Regions from separate parts of the Pantoea sp. X-Soil-YNGN-785 genome, predicted to be linked through region 3. Evidence: predicted binding sites of a transcription regulator. Region 3 holds the regulator's gene; each other region holds the start of a gene.
What was found. Region 3 encodes CRP, which controls carbon source genes, mostly activating them, when cyclic AMP is high. Its sites were predicted from a motif close to ATGTGANNNNNNTCACAT; they were not measured.
Positions count from the first base shown of each region.

Region 1: a site for CRP is predicted at 1,585-1,602, ahead of AC6I8E_RS01555 (nucleoside-specific channel-forming protein Tsx). Genes of this name have one in related genera too.
Region 2: a site for CRP is predicted at 1,762-1,779, ahead of AC6I8E_RS16050 (glycine dehydrogenase). Genes of this name have one in related genera too.

Region 1 is NZ_AP035942.1:355,812-359,087, forward strand. It holds gene yjdN (VOC family metalloprotein YjdN) at 1-402, shown strand, start outside; gene AC6I8E_RS01555 (nucleoside-specific channel-forming protein Tsx) at 525-1,391, opposite strand; gene AC6I8E_RS01560 (sensor histidine kinase) at 1,671-3,026, opposite strand; gene AC6I8E_RS01565 (response regulator) at 3,023-3,276, opposite strand, start outside.
Region 2 is NZ_AP035942.1:3,460,830-3,464,105, forward strand. It holds gene AC6I8E_RS16035 (DUF4311 domain-containing protein) at 1-486, opposite strand, end outside; gene AC6I8E_RS16040 (DUF4312 family protein) at 614-913, opposite strand; gene AC6I8E_RS16045 (SFCGS family glycine-rich protein) at 916-1,272, opposite strand; gene AC6I8E_RS16050 (glycine dehydrogenase) at 1,286-1,621, opposite strand; gene cybC (cytochrome b562) at 1,916-2,302, opposite strand; gene pmbA (metalloprotease PmbA) at 2,366-3,276, opposite strand, start outside.
Region 3 is NZ_AP035942.1:3,607,494-3,610,769, forward strand. It holds gene AC6I8E_RS16855 (phosphoribulokinase) at 1-397, shown strand, start outside; gene AC6I8E_RS16860 (OsmC family protein) at 917-1,321, opposite strand; gene crp (cAMP-activated global transcriptional regulator CRP) at 1,625-2,257, shown strand; gene AC6I8E_RS16870 (YccS/YhfK family putative transporter) at 2,315-3,276, shown strand, end outside.

The DNA.
Region 1 (3,276 bases), 720 kb from region 3:
TGTGAAGAGGCTATCGACTTTTACCTGCAGGCGACCGGGGGAGAGCTGCTCTCTAAAATGAAATTTGGTGATATGCCGGATCAGGGTGAGCAGGTAGGCGACCAGTCTGCTGCGCCGCAGCCGCCAGAAAAGATCATGCATGCGCAACTGCGTATCGGTGACGGTGAGCTGATGTTGAGCGATGGTAATACCGAGAAGCCGCCCGCGTCTGAACATGCCGGTTATGCGGTCAGCCTTTCAACTACTGATGTCGAAAAGGGTAAAGCCTGGTTTGAGAAACTATCGGCAGGCGGCAAGGTCACAACGGAGTGGCAGGAGACGTTCTGGTCGAACGGATTCGCGATGTTTATCGATAAGTTCAACATTCCATGGCGCATCAACGTTGAGAAGCCACAGGAATAACCGAAGGTAAGATGCAGGACTGAGTTGCTAAAACTGCCTCTCAAAAGCTGGCCTGGAGAGACAACGCTCCAGGCCAGATCTCCTGCGTGACGGGCGGTTTTTTCAGCCGCCCGTTATCTTTATCAGAAGTTGTAACCCGCCACCAGGTAGTAACCCCAGCCCGTCGATTTCACTTCAAACGGGCCTTTGCCGAAGTTCAGCTCCTGACCATCCGCCCACTGTCCGCCGTTGTGGAAGTAACGCGCCACCGCAGAGAAGTGCCAGTGATCGTAACCCAGTGACAGAATGTGGCTGGAGGCGATGGAGTTGCTGGTGCGTGATGAACCGCCTTTCTCGTTGAGATCGGAACCCCAGTCGAAGTTGGTGAAGCCCACATAGCCCAGATTACCGCCCCACAGCGTGGTGATAGGCACGAAGTATTTCACCTTGAAGCGATAGCCATCCCAGCTGTTTTCGTTCGCCGCGCCGTAGTTTTCCCACTGATATTTGGCGTAGACGTTCAGCGACAGGCCGACATCGCTGTGCGTATCGATATCGGTGCCCAGACCCATATACCAGGTGTTCTGGCGGTTGTCGCTGTTGCGGCCCATATCGTAGATATAGTTATTGGCGAAATACCACTCTTTGAACGGACCAAAGGCCAGGCTGGTGCCGGTCAGTTTGTCGATAGAGAAGCGCGGCTCAATCTCCATAAACATCGGTGAACCGTGGTCGAATACGCCGTTGGCATTGCTGTTGCCGACGCCGAAGAAGTTAGGCACGTCGAGATAGCCGTAGAAATCGAACCAGTCTTTCTTCGCAAACGCTTCATATTCCAGATAAACGTCGTTGTTAAACTGCGGTCCGAAACGCGTGTGGTAGCTGCCTACCACGTTAACGCTCTGATGCCACCAATCCGAGAGATACTGCGGATCGCTTTCAGCGGCCTGCGCAGCACCACTCAATGAACATGCCAGCACGGCACCTGCTATCAACGTTTTATATTTCATTATTATCAGCCACATGCTTTTGACCGCTGCACACCAGACGCAGTCAGAGAGAAATCGGTCCCTTGATGGGAATGAGGGTTTCACAGCGAATAACAACCCGTTCTTCAGCCCGCGTAGCGTGCCTGTAACAGATCGATAGAAAATAGATTTTGCTCACGTTTGTCAAAAAGTGTTGCATTACAATTCAGCTAAAATGTGATGCACTTCACAATAACGGCGTGGATCGAACGGAACCAGGCAACCGTTTACGTTGTCTGGTTCGTGATCAAACAGGCGGGATCAGGGAAGAGTGACGCGAACCTGCAAACCACAAATTGCACCCTGTGGCGTCAGGCAATTGGAAAGGGCGACGTGAATCTGATGTTTCTGTGCGACGTTGCGCACAATGGAGAGTCCCAGCCCGCTGCCCTGCGCTTTCACGTCAGGCGAACGGGTAAAACGGTCAAATGCGCGTTCGATAAAAGATTCCGGCATACCTGGCCCGTTATCGACAATATCGACCACCGTTTTGCCCGCGACCCGATGCAGCAGCACATCGACCAGGCTACCTTCCGGCGTGTGCAACATGGCGTTACCTATCAGATTGTCGAACAGGCTGCGCAGCTCGGAACGGCTGGCCTGCAGGCGATACTGCGTGGAGCCATTAAAGCCGATATCGATGCCGCGCTTATCCGCCACCACCATCAACTGCTCAATGCTCTCTTTTAGCAGATCTTCAAGTTCGATATGCTCCACGCTGGACACCACGCTCTGGTCATCCTGACGTGAGACATTGAGTAACTGCGTGACCAGGTGACGGGTACGCGTGACGCCCGCTTCCAACTGGCTGAACTGACGGCTCGCTTCACCCGGCTGAATATGCTGACGCAGGTTTTCCAGCTGTAACGTCACCGCTGTTACCGGCGTACGCAGCTCATGCGCGGCATCTTCCAGGAACTGACGCTGCGACGACCAGGCGTCACGCAGCTTACTCAGCAGCGAGTTGTAAGCGGCTACCAGCGGCAGGATCTCATCCGGTAAGCCTTCCGGTGAGACATTGTGTGGATGATGGGTTTCCTGCGCCGCAATCTGACGCGAAGCGACCTGCAGATCGCGGGTGATCTTGCGCACCACCAGCCAGATCACCAGCAGCGACAGCGGCATCATTAGGATCATCGGAATGATCGCCGACAGCGCCCGCTTGACCATTGAGGCCTTCATGTAGCTGAGGTTGTGCATCACCTGAATCGTTTTGATCTCGCTGCCAGGCATGCCGGGCCGGGAAAAAATACGCCATTCACAGTCGTCGCACTGACCCACATGCACATCGTGATAACCGCGCTGGTTTTGCAGCGGGGCCTGCAACTCCGGCCATGAACTGGCCCGCAGCTGGCCCTGATCGTCCCAGAGCTGAACTACAAAGGCGCTCTTTGCTTTGTCAGGTGCAATAAGCATCGGCATCAGGGCGGGCATCTGTTTATTGGTGGACCAGGCATCAGCGATTTTTGCCAGCTGATCGTCCTTCATGGTACCGACCATATCGCCGTAACAGCTGAAGAAATACCAGGTGACGCCGCCGATCATCAGCAGATGAATAATCAGCAGGGTAGAGAGAAGTTTATTGCGCAGTGAGCGCATAAAGCGGAAAGGTTTCATATCGCCGGAACCCGCCAGCCCAGTCCGCGTACATTACGGATCACGTCGTTATCGAGTTTGCGACGCATGCCGTGGATCAGGACATCCACCGCGTTGCTGCTGACTTCATCGCCCCAGCCGTAGATGCGGTTTTCCAGTTGCTCGCGCGACAGAATAGCGCCCGGCCGCTCCAGCAGCGCGTAGAGCAGGGCATATTCCCGCGCCGTCAGCTGCTCGCGCTGGCCTTTGTAGAGCACCTCGCGGGTCATCA
Region 2 (3,276 bases), 150 kb from region 3:
CAGCCAGAAGATGACCGGCATGACGGTGTTCACCAGCAGGTTTGCGGCGGGCACCAGCACTTTGACCGCCGTCACCTGCAGCGCAGCCGGCACAGCAGAGGCGGTAGAATTGAGGAATGCGACCACGATCATGCCGATGATGCCGCAGGCGATGGCCATTTTTTTCGGATCGTGCAGCGTCTCCGCCACATTACGATTCTTCACCATCAGGGCAGCCGCACCCCAGTTTGGAATGATGCGATGGTCCACATCCTGCGTGAATGAACCGGCTGCGACAGACGATGCCCAGGCATTGAAAAAGAAGCCAAGACCAAAGGAGAAATGAGATGCCGGATCGCCTTCACACGAGTTCAGCTCGCCCAGCGTACGAAACGCCCCCATGCCCTGGGTGGTGGGCGCGTGGAACATACGTGCAGCCCCCGCGCCAACGCCGACGCCTACCAGGCCCCCAATGATCAACGACTTAAACAAAATGATTAAAAACATGTTGTTGTACCTTGTTGTCGTTTTTACCCGCCCTATCCGCGCCGCCGCATCGCCCCGGCCTGACCGCCGCGCTATCGCTACAGCAGTGGAATGGGCAAACGGCGGGCTGATGTAAACAGGTTCTGTTTTATGATGCCGCCGTGAACGTCACCTGCTCGGTGTCGAAAACGGTGACGCTGACGGTGATCTCCAGCGTCACGCTGAAGCTCCGCCGTTGGCGCGCCAGAAAGAAAAAGAGAAACTTCTCGGTTCTGACGCTCTCCTGCGCGCGCAGCACCCGGACATCCTGAGGTTCGATGCGCAGCAGAATTTTTTGCGTCGCGCGCAGAACCTGGTTCTGCACACGACTCAGGGCATCGGCAAAGGCTTTCGCTTTGGTGTCGCCTTTGCCCTCAACCGTCACCTGGGTAACGTAGTGTTCTTTCATAATCAGCTGCCGTGCTTCTTGTTCCAGGCCTGCACCAGCCGTTCGCCTAACTCTTCTTTATCCATAAAGCCGAAGCCCAGCACCGTGGCGCCTTCATTGATGGCGGTGACGCCTTCGTCAACAGAACGCATGCCGTGTTTGGCTTTGTAGCCATATTTGTTCTGCGCGGTGATAGCACCCGCGCCGCCGCTGCCGCAGAACGAGATGCCGAAATCGGCGTTTTCTGCCTTCATCACGTCACCCAGCTTCATGTCAGCGGCCACGCCTGGCACCACGACAGCACGACCACCCGCTTTCTCGATGCCCGCCGCCACTTTCTGGCCCTTACCTAAACGATCGCCAATCACTACTGTTACCATGGTGTGTTCCTCTTCAGTTATTTGATCGCGCGACTTCAATATGCACAGACAGCAGCCAGGCCTCTTCGCGGGGGAGATTGCCGAACAGGTCGACGACCTGCTGCGCCAGCGCGACCGTTTCAGGCGGAATATCCTCAAACAGCTCCGCTTCCACTTCCGGCAGCGGCTCCCCGCTCAGCGAACGTGACGCCATGGCCCCGACATGCGATTGCAGCATCTGCTGCTGGACCGCGTTGGGCTGAATGCCATGCTGCTGATAGATCGCCGCAATCTGCGTCATCACGCTGTCAGCCAGCTGTTGCACTTTCTCCGGTGGCGCTTCATACACCGGGACGCCGTTATTGCTCACCTTGCTACTCCTGTTAAACCGGATAATTCGCGTTAGAAATAAATTAGCGGTCATCACCCCGGCTGTGGAGAGGCAACATTTCCAGCAGTAAGTGGAAATTGAAGTGAAGGTTGTGCGTCAGATCGCAGGCTGCACGCTTAGTGCGATATGCGTCGCAAAATGCGCAAAATGATGCCATTAGCCTCGCAAGGCGGTGATGTTGTGCGGCAGCCAGACTGCCGGGCGATGGTTTACGGTGCGGTGATAAGCAGAAGTGATGGTAAAAACCGCCGGTCGGGCTGACCGGCGGTCGGATTAGCGGAATTTCTTATGGTTGGTATTACGGATGTCATCAAATTTAGCGGCTTCGCGCTTTGCGTCGTCCACGTTGTTAGCTTTCGCCAGCGCGCTGACCACGTCAATCTGTGCGATAAGTGAGTCAAGGCCCGCGTGGTAGTCTTTGATCTGCGCACTGTCAGCAGGCTGACCTTCCAGCTTATCGGGCGTCGACTTTTTGGCATCCTGCGCCGCGGTTCGCATTTTGGTTAACGCCTGCTGCATCTCCTGCGCACTGTCCGTTTTCTTAACGATTTTCAGATTCGCATTGAGCGTATCCATATCCTGCTCCAGATCTGCCGCATAGAGGCTGACGCTGGAGAACAACAGAGAAGCCGACAACATTGCAATCACATGCTTACGCATCATTACTTCCTTTTTATTGTGATGAAAAAAAAGCAGCCAACCGGCTGCTTCAGGAATTCATCTTTATTGGCCCGCTATCTTCATCTCAGGCAGTAACACGGAACCGCACTGGATATTACTGCGGGTTTCAATATCGTCACCGATGGTCACCATGTTGTGCCACATCTCTTTAAGATTGCCGGCAATGGTGACTTCGCTGACCGGGTACTGAATGACGCCATTCTCAACCCAGAAACCGGCTGCACCGCGTGAGTAGTCACCGGTAATGGCGCTGACGCCCTGGCCCATCAGCTCGGTCACCACTAATCCGGTTCCCATCTGCTTCAGCAGGTCGTCAAAGCTGTGGCCCTGACCCGCAATGCGCCAGTTATGAATACCACCAGCATGACCGGTACTGGTCAGACCCAGTTTACGGGCGGAATAGCTGGTCAGCAGCCAGGTCTGCAATATGCCATCTTTGATGATGTCGCGCGCCTGAGTCCGCACCCCTTCGCTGTCGAACGGCGTAGAGGCGAGCCCTTTCAGCAGGTGTGGCTGTTCACTGATGGTGAGCCACTCCGGCAGAATCTGCTGACCCATTGAATCCAGCAGGAAAGTCGATTTACGGTAAACGCTGCTGCCGCTGATCGCACCAACCAGATGACCAAACAAGCCGGTCGCCACTTCAGCGGCAAAAATTACCGGGGCTTTCATGGTCGGCAGTTTACGCGGGGCCAGACGGGATAGCGTACGGCGCGCGCACTCGGCTCCTACCCACTCCGGGCTTTTCAAATCTTCAAATGCACGGCCAATGGTATAGGCGTAGTCGCGCTCCATGTTGCCATCCTGCTCAGCGATGACGCAGCTGGAGAGCGAATGGCGGCTTGAGCAGTAGCTCTGCAACATTCCGTGGCTGTTGCCAAAGACTTTAATGCCGACGTGGCTGTTGAAACTGCCGCCTTCGGTGTTGGTAATTCGCTTGTCGGCACGCAGTG
Region 3 (3,276 bases):
CCTGGAGTGGATTCAGAAGCTGGTGCGCGACACCGGCGAGCGCGGTCATTCACGTGAAGCAGTGATGGATTCCGTGGTGCGCTCAATGGAAGATTACATCAACTACATCACGCCCCAGTTTTCACGCACCCATATCAACTTTCAGCGCGTTCCAACCATTGATACCTCCAACCCGTTCGCAGCCCGCGCCATTCCGTCACTGGATGAGAGCTTTGTCGTGATTCACTTTCAGGGGCTGGAGGACATTGACTTCCCGTACCTGCTGGCAATGCTGCAGGGTTCGTTTATTTCGCACATAAATACGCTGGTGGTGCCTGGCGGCAAAATGGGGCTGGCGATGGAGTTGATCATGGGCCCGCTGGTGAAGCGGCTGATGGAAGGTAAACGGATTGAGTAAGAGGCCAGCAAAAAACCCTCAGATAGCAGATGCCTTTCGCAAAAATGTCAAACCGGCTTTTCTGCGGATAAAGGCTTACTGCTGAGCAGGCTTCAGGGAGCATACGCCTTTCGCAAAGATGCAAAACCGCCATCCCTGGCCCGCTATGCTTTGCTACAGGCGTATGCTCCCTTCGCTTCACGTCCGGCAACCGCATCCGGTTTCAGTAAGACCGCTACAGACAAACCATGGGCACAAAGAATCTGACAGCAATAGATAAGCTCAACACGCAGGGAACCGGGTCAGAAGAGGAAAGCGTCCCGCGCCAGGGACAAAAACGCCGGGAGCGTTTTTGAACAACGCAACGCGTTGGCCCGGCTACGGACGCACCTCAGGGATGAGGTGCGTAATTGCGCGGGCCGAGCATGCCATGGATGGCGGTTTTTGCGTCTTTCCGATCTGACCCGGTTCTCTGCGCAGGCACAGTCTTAAAGCAACCTGCAGCAGACACTGGAAGTGAAGTTAGCAGGTCTGCAATGACTACAGCTCAACCACCTCATAGCTATGCGTAATCGTCACACCTTTACCCAGCATGATGGCCACAGAGCAATATTTTTCCGCCGAAAGATCGACGGCGCGTGAGACCGCTTTATCCTGGAGCGCTTTTCCACTCACGATAAAATGCAGGTTGATGTGCGTAAAGATTCGCGGCGCCTCTTCACGACGTTCTGAGGTCAGTTTTACTTCACAATCAGCCACATCGTTGCGGCCTTTTTGCAGAATTGAAACCACGTCAATCGCGCTGCATCCGCCCGCCGCCATCAGCACCATCTCCATTGGGCTGGGCGCTTTATCACCCGAATTCCCATCCATCAGTATCTGATGGCCGGATGAGGATTCTCCGAGGAATGTCAGCCCTTCTACCCATTTCACTCTTGCCTGCATGATTTTTGCTCCGGAATACGCTGTTTTGTCGCCAGAGTACGCTTTCACCTGGTAAACAGCAATCCAGAGAAATCCGCCCGTAGCTGAAGCGAGACAACAGAAGACAGTCGGCAAAAGCTGTGCTACAAACAGTGCTGAAAATATTTTTCGTCACCCGATGGCGAAGCCGGGAAGAATGATGCGCACTGCGCCTGATGCGGCCCGAATAATTTCCTGAAAAGGAAACGCTTGAAGCTTTCACCGCCTGACAGGGAAAACTGCCCCCTGTATTTTGGGCACGATTACAACAGAGGATAATAGCGAATGGTTCTCGGCAAACCGCAAACAGACCCTACACTCGAATGGTTCCTGTCCCATTGCCATATTCACAAGTATCCATCCAAAAGTACGCTGATTCACCAAGGTGAAAAAGCAGAAACGCTTTACTACATCGTGAAAGGTTCCGTCGCGGTTCTGATTAAAGATGAAGAAGGCAAAGAGATGATTCTTTCCTACCTGAATCAGGGCGATTTTATTGGTGAGCTTGGCCTGTTCGAAGAAGGTCAGGAGCGCAGCGCCTGGGTACGTGCGAAAAGCGCGTGCGAAGTAGCGGAGATTTCTTACAAGAAATTCCGTCAGCTGATCCAGGTTAACCCCGACATCCTGATGCGACTCTCCTCGCAGATGGCGCGTCGCCTGCAGGTCACGTCTGAAAAAGTGGGTAATCTCGCTTTCCTCGATGTCACCGGACGCATTGCACAGACTCTGCTTAACCTGGCGAAGCAGCCAGATGCCATGACGCATCCCGACGGCATGCAAATTAAAATCACTCGTCAGGAAATTGGCCAGATTGTGGGTTGTTCACGTGAAACCGTGGGCCGTATTTTGAAGATGCTGGAAGATCAGAACCTGATCTCCGCACACGGCAAAACTATCGTCGTTTACGGCACCCGCTAATTCCTGTCATCCACGGCGTGATGGCAACATCACGCCGTTATTGTTTGTGTTGGGCCGATGTGGCGTCGAATCATTTACCATCCTGAAGTTAACTACGCCTTGCGACAAACGCTGGTGCTCTGTCTGCCGGTGGCGCTGGGCTGGCTGGCTGGCGACCTGCAAAAAGGTCTGCTGTTCTCGTTAGTGCCCGCCTGCTGCAATATCGCCGGTCTTGATACTCCGCATAAACGCTTCTTCAAACGTCTGATTGTAGGCGGCAGCCTGTTTGCCCTCGGCAGTTTTCTGATCCAGTGGCTCACCCTGCATGCGATTCCACTGCCGCTGATCCTCTTCGCTATGCCTTTGCTGCTTGGCGTCACCGGTGAGATCAGCCCGCTGCATGGTCGCCTGCTGCCCGGCACCCTTATTGCCGCCATCTTTACCCTCAGCCTGATTGGCCGCATGCCCATCTATGTCACTCCGCTGCTCTATATCGGCGGCACGCTCTGGTATGGGGTATTTAACTGGTTCTGGTTCTGGCTGTGGAAAGAGCAGCCGATGCGTGAGAGCCTGAGCCTGATCTACCGCGAGCTGGCCAACTACTGCGACGCCAAATATACCCTTCTGACGCAGCTGACCGATCCCGAAAAAGCGCTGCCGCCGCTGCTGGCTCACCAGCAGAAAGTGGTCGATCTGATCAACACCTGTTATCAGCAGATGCACATGCTGTCGGCAAGCCGCGATCACAGCCATAAGCGGCTGACGCGCGCTTTTCAGGTGGCACTCGATCTGCAGGAGCATATCTCGGTCAGCCTGCACCGCCCGGAAGAGGTGCAAAAGCTGGTGGAGCAGAGCCATGCTGAAGCGGTGATCCGCTGGAATGCCAAAACCATCTCGGCCCGACTGCGGGTACTGGCGGATAACATCCTTTATCACCAGTTACCCGACCGCTTTGCGATGGATAAACAGCTCGGCGCGCTGGAGAAAATCGCCCATCAGCACCCCGATAATCCGGTGGGTAACTTCTGTCTTTATCACTT